One region of the Pseudomonas sp. GW821-FHT05D12 genome, then DNA from elsewhere that is predicted to be linked to it. Evidence: predicted binding sites of a transcription regulator. Region 1 holds the regulator's gene; the other holds the start of a gene.
The links. Region 1 encodes FliA, which starts transcription of late flagellar genes. Its sites were predicted from a motif close to CTAAAGTTTNNNNNNNNNNNGCCGNTAA; they were not measured.
Positions count from the first base shown of each region.

Region 2: AC07SI_RS03040 (methyl-accepting chemotaxis protein) is a predicted target of FliA. The motif match lies at 2,472-2,499, and genes of this name have one in related genera.

Region 1 covers NZ_JBWKSN010000009.1:94,138-98,348, reverse strand. The annotation lists gene flhF (flagellar biosynthesis GTPase FlhF) at 1-486, shown strand, start outside; gene fleN (flagellar synthesis regulator FleN) at 593-1,426, shown strand; gene fliA (RNA polymerase sigma factor FliA) at 1,423-2,163, shown strand; gene AC07SI_RS18050 (chemotaxis response regulator CheY) at 2,334-2,708, shown strand; gene AC07SI_RS18045 (protein phosphatase CheZ) at 2,727-3,515, shown strand; gene AC07SI_RS18040 (chemotaxis protein CheA) at 3,527-4,211, shown strand, end outside.
Region 2 covers NZ_JBWKSN010000002.1:22,601-26,811, forward strand. The annotation lists gene AC07SI_RS03030 (hypothetical protein) at 1-339, opposite strand, end outside; gene AC07SI_RS03035 (VOC family protein) at 401-757, opposite strand; gene AC07SI_RS03040 (methyl-accepting chemotaxis protein) at 864-2,357, opposite strand; gene AC07SI_RS03045 (TonB-dependent siderophore receptor) at 2,561-4,211, opposite strand, start outside.

The DNA of each region.
Region 1 (4,211 bases):
GTGACCCATGTCGACCCGGGCCAATCCCTGGCCAACGCCCTCGACCCGCTGCTGCGCAAGCGCGTGGTGTTGATCGATACCGCCGGCCTGCAAGCCAGCGACCCGGCGTTGCGCATGCAGCTGGAAAGCCTGGCCGGGCGCGGCATCAAGTCGAAAAATTACCTGGTGCTTGCAACCACCAGCCAGAAACAGGTTCTTACCGCTGCGTACCATAGCTACAAACGCTGCGGCCTGGCCGGCTGCATCCTCACCAAGCTCGACGAAACCGCGAGCCTGGGCGAGGTGTTGAGCCTGGCCATCAGTCATGAGTTGCCGGTCGCCTACCTGACCGACGGCCCGCGGATTCCGGATGATCTGCATCTGCCGCGCCGTCATCAGTTGGTCAGCCGTGCAGTCAGCGTGCAAATGCAAGAAGAGCCTAGCGAGGAAGCGATGGCCGATATGTTCGCCGACCTCTATCACAGCCCGGCAAAGCGGGTGGGTTGAGGGCAGGATGAACACCGTGAAATGTACCTACATCGATGGTCTGCAAGCGATTCACGCGGCCAAGCCATGTAGCCTGCGTCTAAGCAAGACAAGGTAAAGAAATAAAATGGGCAGCATGCATCCCGTACAGGTGATCGCGGTGACCGGCGGCAAAGGTGGCGTCGGGAAAACTAACGTGTCAGTGAATTTGTCCCTGGCCCTGGCAGAGCTTGGCCGTCGCGTCATGCTGCTGGATGCTGACCTGGGGCTGGCGAACGTCGACGTTCTGCTGGGGCTGACGCCCAAACACACGCTTGCCGATGTGATCGAAGGGCGCTGCGAGCTGCGCGACGTGCTGCTGCAGGGCCCTGGCGGTATCCGCATCGTGCCGGCCGCCTCCGGCACCCAGAGCATGGTGCACCTGAGCCCGGCGCAGCATGCCGGCCTGATCCAGGCGTTCAGCGATATCGGCGACAACCTCGACGTGCTGGTGATCGACACCGCCGCCGGGATCGGCGAGTCCGTGGTCAGCTTCGTGCGCGCTGCGCAGGAAGTCCTGTTGGTGGTCTGCGATGAACCCACCTCGATCACCGACGCCTATGCCCTGATCAAACTGCTTAACCGTGACTACGGCATGAACCGCTTCCGCGTGCTGGCCAACATGGCCCAGAGTCCACAGGAAGGGCGCAATCTGTTCGCCAAGTTGACCAAGGTCACGGATCGCTTCCTCGATGTCGCCTTACAATACGTCGGCGCAGTTCCCTACGACGAGTGTGTACGCAAGGCTGTGCAAAAGCAGCGTGCAGTCTACGAAGCGTTCCCTCGTTCCAAATGCGCCTTGGCGTTCAAGGCTATTGCCCAGAAGGTCGATACCTGGCCGTTGCCTGCCAACCCTCGGGGGCATCTGGAGTTTTTCGTCGAGCGATTGGTGCATCAGACGAGCGCAGGACCGGTGCTATGACATCCAGCGGCTACAACCTTTACAAGAAATCGGCACGTGACAGCCAGGGTGAATTGATCGAGCGCTATGCGCCGCTGGTCAAGCGCATCGCTTATCACTTGCTGGCACGCCTGCCCGCCAGCGTCCAGGTCGAAGACCTGATCCAGGCGGGCATGATCGGCCTGCTCGAAGTGTCGACCAAATACGACGCGAGCAAGGGCGCGAGTTTCGAGACCTATGCGGGTATCCGCATCCGTGGCGCGATGCTCGATGAAGTGCGTAAAGGTGACTGGGCGCCGCGTTCGGTGCATCGCAATACGCGCATGGTCAGTGACGCAATTCGCGCAATTGAAGCAAAAACCGGTCGCGACGCTAAAGATCACGAAGTTGCGGCCGAACTCCAATTGAGTCTCGACGATTACTACGGGATTTTGAACGATACCTTGGGCAGCCGCCTGTTCAGTTTCGACGACCTGTTGCAGGACGGCGAACACGAAGGGCTGCACGAGGACGGCGCGAGTGCTCATCTGGAGCCGTCGCGCGACCTGGAGGATGAACGCTTCCAGGGTGCGCTGGCGGACGCGATTGCCAATTTGCCGGAGCGTGAGCGACTGGTGTTGGCGCTGTACTACGACGAAGAGCTGAACCTCAAGGAAATCGGTGAGGTCCTGGGAGTCAGCGAATCGCGGGTCAGCCAGTTGCACAGCCAGTGCGCAGCCCGCTTGCGGGGGCGTTTGGGAGAGTGGCGAGCGCGCTGACAGGCAGTGTTGGGGAGCACTGCAAACCACACCGCGAGGGTGATTGACCCTCGCGGGATCGGCCCGTGGTGCCCCCGGCAGTCCTTTTTGTGTAATGCCTGTTGATTGAAATGGCGCGTCCAGGTGCTGGGCGCGTTTAAGACTGCTTGGAGGTCGAATTGGACAAGAACATGAAAATCCTCATCGTTGATGACTTCTCAACGATGCGGCGGATCATAAAAAACCTGTTGCGTGACCTTGGGTTCACTAACACGGTCGAGGCGGATGACGGCATTACGGCGATTCCGATCCTCAACAGCGGGAGCATCGACTTTCTGGTAACGGACTGGAACATGCCGGGCATGACCGGTATCGACTTGCTGCGCCATGTGCGCGCCGACGAAAAACTGCGCAGCCTTCCCGTGCTGATGGTGACCGCCGAAGCCAAGCGTGAGCAGATCATCGAAGCCGCCCAAGCCGGGGTCAACGGTTACGTGGTCAAACCATTCACTGCATTGGCCTTGAAAGAGAAGATCGAAAAAATCTTCGAACGCATCCACGGCTAATGCCATCGCGGGGGAGCTATGGAGCATAAAGAAACGTCACAGGGAGACTTTGAGTCGACCCTGAAAAAGCATGCTCATCAGTTGGTCGACAGCCTTGAAAAAGGCCAGTTCGGCGACGCGGTGCAGTTAATCCATGAGCTCAACCAGACCCGTGACCGCGGCCTGTATCAGGAAGTGGGCAAGCTCACACGCGAGCTGCACAGTGCGATTGTCAATTTCCAGATTGACCCGCACATGCCCCAGGCCGAAGAAATTTCGCAAATCACCGACGCGACCGAACGCCTGTCCTATGTGGTCAGGCTGACTGAAGCGGCGGCCAACCGCACCATGGACCTGGTGGAAAACGCCACGCCCCTGGTCAATGGCATGGCCACCGAAGCCCAGGCCCTGAGCCACGATTGGGGCCGCTTCATGCGCCGCGAGGTGGGGGCTGAGGAGTTTCGTGAACTGGCGCGTCGGGTCGACGGATTCTTGTCACGCAGCGAGCAGGAAAACCGCACGGTTTCCAGCAACCTCAATGACATTCTGCTGGCCCAGGATTACCAGGACCTCACCGGCCAGGTGATCAAGCGTGTGACCCAGTTGGTCACCGAAGTGGAAAGCAACCTGCTCAAACTGGTGCTCATGGCCGGCCAGGTAGACCGTTTTGCCGGCATCGAACATGACCGTGAAGCGATCCTCTCGGAAAAAGATCCACAAAAACATCTCGCCAAGGGTGAAGGTCCGCAGATTCATGCCGATAAACGTGAAGACGTTGTGTCAGGTCAGGATGACGTAGATGACCTGTTATCCAGTTTAGGCTTCTAAGGAGCACCCACATGAGCTTCGGCGCCGATGAAGAAATCCTTCAGGATTTCCTTGTAGAGGCCGGCGAAATTTTAGAGCAACTGTCCGAACAACTGGTCGAGCTGGAAAGCCGTCCGGATGATGCGAACCTGCTCAATGCAATTTTTCGCGGTTTTCACACTGTAAAAGGGGGCGCCGGCTTCCTCCAGCTCCATGAGCTGGTGGAGTGCTGCCACATCGCCGAGAACGTGTTCGACATCCTGCGCAAGGGTGAGCGTCACGTTGACTCGGAATTGATGGACGTGATTCTCGAAGCACTGGATGCGGTCAACGGCATGTTCAGCGAAGTCCGCGAACGTGCCCCGATCACTGCGGCCACCCCGGAACTGCTCGCCGCCCTGGCGCGCCTGGCAGAGCCGGCCGACACCTCGGCAGCGCCCGTGGCGCAAGCTGAGCCTGCGCCTGTGGCAGAGCCTGAAGCGGATGTGACGGACAGCGAGTTCGAGCAGTTGCTCAACTCCCTCAATGCGGTGAAAGCCGAGGCTGAAGCGCCTGCAGCCGCCGCGCCACAAGCGCCGACCAGCGAAGACATTACCGACGCAGAATTTGAATCCCTGCTCGACCAGTTGCACGGCAAAGGCCAGTTCGCGGCCGACGCCGTGGCCCCTGCCGCCGCTGTGGATGCGCCTGCCGCGTCGACCAGCACCGACATCACCG
Region 2 (4,211 bases), on a different contig from region 1:
TTCCAAGTCCGCAAACATGAAGTACCGCGGCAGCCGGTACTCCAGTTGTATCGTGTAGGTGCCCGGCACCAGCACGGCGCGTTGCGGTGAGTCATTTTTGTAGTAGTAGGTCGAGAACGGAATATTGCCGACCTTTTTATCGTTGACCCGGATGATGTTCAGGTCCGGCTGCAGGTCCAGGAAGCTGCGGTTGGGCCTTCCCGCGTAGGTGTCGGTTTCGACGATGGTGTAGCGAGACTCATCGCGCGGTTCACTGGAATCCACATTCGAGTAGGCCGGCATTTCGGCGCAGCCGTGAAGGCACAGCAGGGTCAAAAACGGTAGGGCAATTTTGCGCATTACAAAACCTGAATCCATGTCAGAAAGTACAGTCGATGATCGATGAAGGGACGCGGCAGGCTTACGCTTGTGCCGTCCATACGGCCAGTTCATAGCCGTCGGGGTCGGTGAAGTGGAACCTGCTGCCGCCGGGGAAGGCGAAGGTCTGGCGGGTGATGACCGCGCCGAGGGTGTGCAGCCGCTGTTGTGTCTCAGCGAGGTTGTCCGCATACAGGATGATCAAGGGACCACCCGGTCGAACCGGTTCGTCGGTGGTGAAGCCACCCGTGAGGCGGCCGTCGGTGAACTCGGTATAGGTGGGGCCGTAGTCGACGAATGTCCAGCCGAATGCGCCACCGTAAAAGGCTTTGCTGCGTGCAATGTCGCCGACGTTGAACTCGATATTGTCGATTTGTCGGTCTTTACCGCGAACGCTCATGGTCGCCTCCCTGGCCGATATTTAGGGCGGCGAGTGTAACCTATCCGCTGATGCCTGGACCCTATCGATCACGCGGGCAACGCTGGGGTTCATGAGCGCTCGGGCCTCAAGCGTGAAATTTGCGCCCCAGCGCGTCCAGCCGCACCGCAATCGGTGGCAACTGCTCGCTGCTGCGCGCCAGGGTTTCCACGTCATTGGCGGTGCTCTGCGCAATGCTCTGCACGGCCTGCAATCGCCCGACTATCTCCAGGTTCGCCGAGGTCTGCTCGCGGGTGGTGCTGACGATGTGGCCGTTGAGCTGGTCGATCTGCGCGATGTCGAGGCCGACCGCCTGCAGCATTTGCACGGCGACCTGGCTGTCTTGTACGCAGCGCTCCACACCCTGGCGACTGTCGTGCATGGCCTCGACGGCTTCGCGGCTGCCTTGTTGCAGGCTTTCGATGATGGTTTTGATCTCCTGGGTGGAGACGGCGGTGCGTTGCGCCAGGCTGCGGACTTCGTCGGCGACCACGGCAAAACCACGGCCTTGCTCGCCCGCGCGGGCTGCCTCGATGGCGGCGTTGAGGGCCAGGAGGTTGGTCTGGTTGGCGATGCTGTTGATCACCTCCAGCACCGTGCCGATCTGCTCGGCTTGCACCGCCAGGCCTTCCACGGTCTGGTTGGCACCGCTGAGGCGCGAGGCCAGTTGGGTGATTTCCTGCTGGGCGCGGCCGACGCTTTCCTGGCCGCGAATGATCTGTTGGCTGGCCTTGCCGGCGTGTTCCACCGCGTGTTCGACGTGCACCGCGATGTGGCCCATGGCGTCTTCCATGCGTTGCATCGAGCCGGTCATCTGGCTGATTTCGGCCAGTTGGTGCCGCGCGCCTGTTTCCAGGGTGCCGCTGGTACTGGCGAGGGCCTGGCCGAGTTGGCCGAGGCCGTGGGAGTCGCGGGCGACGCCGTCGATCAGATGGGTGATCTGCTGCAGGAAGTGGTCGAAACGCTGGGTGAGGGACACGTGCACCTTGCCTTCACCCTGGGCGGTTGCCACGGTGAATTGGGAGGTGACGGCGAGCATTTTCTCGAGCATTTCCTGGCTTTCAACAGCTTCGGCCTGGCTGTGCACGGCCAGGTAGAGCAGGGCGATGGTTTCCATCACCACATAGAAGGCGTGGACGAACACCATGCCCCAGCCGCCGTGATGCTCCATCACGAACACCGGGAAACCCTGATGCTGCAACGCATGGAAGACCACGTGGTGCACGGCGATGGTCAGCGCCGCGATCAGGATCGGCAGCCAATCGCGGTAAAACGTCAGCACTGCCAACAGCGCGAAGATGCCGAAGTGGGATTCGATCACGCCCTGCGCCTGGTTGATGTGCAGCGCGGCCATCACCATCAGTCCGGCCCCGAGCGCGCAACGCATGACGCGGCGGCCGCCAACGGCGCGATACAGCGCAGTGAGCACCACGCTGGTGCCGCCGCCCACGATCACCGCCTGCAGCAGGGTGTCGTGCCAGAACGCCAGGCCCAGCGAGAACAGGAACATCAGCCAGATCAACGCCAGCATGATGCGGTCGGCCTTGCGGTAGTGCTCCAGGAAACGCGTGCGGACGGGCATTCACTCTTACTCCATGTGGACTGGCCAGGAACAAAGCATGCGGCGTGCCACGTGGGCCCGCAGGTCGAGCAAAGCAGGTATCAGGATTTTTGCAGGATCAGGGATGCCAAGAGTTTATCGGCATCCCTGTGGGGGACTTTAAGCGCGGCGAACAGCGTGCCCCACAAGGCCTATTGGGGCACGCCGTGGGCGTCCAGCCTGGATCAGAAGCTGTACTTGGCCGTCATCATCATGTTGCGCGGGGTGCCGTAGGCGTCGCCGCCGTAGCTCACCGAGTTGGCGATGGACGAATAGTAGCGGCGGTCGAAGATGTTGTTGGCGTTGAGCTGCAGGTCCAGGTGCTCGTTGACCTTATAGCCGGCCATCAGGTCGGTGACCGCGTAGGCGCCCTGTTTGAGGCGGTAGTTGCCACCGTCATTGAGCGGGACGTCGTTGTACATGCGGCTCTGCCAGGAAATGTTGCCGCCGATCCGGAGTTTTTCCAGCGGGCCCTGGAAGTTGTAGCGGGTGGTCAGTTTGAACAGCTGCTCCGGGGTGTCGGTGTCGAACTGCTTGTTCACCTTCTGCGGGTTGGCGTCATCCTTTATGGTGTGGGTCCGCGCGTAGGTGTAGCCCCCGCCGACCTGCCAGTTCTCGGTCAGGGCGCCTTGCAACTCGACGTCGATACCCTGGCTGCGAATCTCGCCCGAGGCTTCGTAGCACGTGGCCTGTGGGCAGGTTTGCGGGAAGATCTGGACGGCGCGGTTTTCCTGGTCGACGTTGAACAGCGCGAGGCTCGCATTCAGCGCACCGCCGAGGTATTCGCCCTTGATGCCGACTTCATAGTTCTTGCCGACGATCGGCTTGACCGGCGTGCCCGCGGTGTCCTTTTCGCTCTGCGGCGTGAAGATGTCGCTGTAGCTGACATAGACCGAGTGATGGTCGTCCAGCTCGTAGATCAAGCCGGCGTAGCGGGTCAGGTTGCGGGTCACATGGTAGTCGCCGTCGCCATCACGGTTGTTGTAGTCGTACCAGTCCAGGCGCGCGCCGAGGATCAGCTTCAGCGGGTCGGCCAGGCTCAGGCGGGTGGTCACATAGACGCCGTCCTGGGTGGTGACTTCGTGGTCGTTGTTGGTGTGCACAAAGTCCGGCTTGCCGGCTGTAAGCGGCCAGTTGGTGTCGTACGGGCTGTAGTTGTGGGTGGTCAGGTCGTAGACCCGCTTGCTGGCCCCCACCACCAGTTCGTGGGTGCGCCCGAAGGCCTGGAAGGGCCCGCTGGCAAAGGCGTCGACGCCGGCCTGGTCCTCATCGAAGGCGGCCTGGTAGACCGTCCGGGCCGGTGTGTTGTTGACCCAGCGCGACTGGTAGGACCCGGAGAATAATGCGTTCTGCTGGGCGTAGTTGGCGTTGACCTGCAGGTTCCAGTCATTGGCCAGGCGCTGGCGCAGTTCGGCGAAGACCGTATTGATTTCCTGGTCCTTGTTTTCCCAGTCGGTGCCGGGGTTGTAGGAGCGCGGCAGGTTCAGGTGGTGGCCGTCCTGGCCGATCATCGCGGAACCCCAGAAGTAGTTGGTCTTGTCCTTCTGGTTGGAGAAGCCCAGGGTCAGGGTGGTGTCTTCGCTGAGGTCGGCTTCGGTGACGGCATAGAACAGGCCGTGATCTTCCTCGACCTTGTCGATGAAGCTGTTGGCGTCGCGGTAGGAGGTGACGACCCGGCCACGCAGGGTACCGCTGTCATTCAGTGGGCTGGAGGCGTCAAGTTCGCCACGGTAGTCGTCCCAACTGCCGGCGGCACCGGTGAGGGTGACTTTCTGCTCATCCAGCGGGCGCTTGCGGATCAGGTTGATGGCGGCCGAAGGGTTGCCTGCGCCGGTC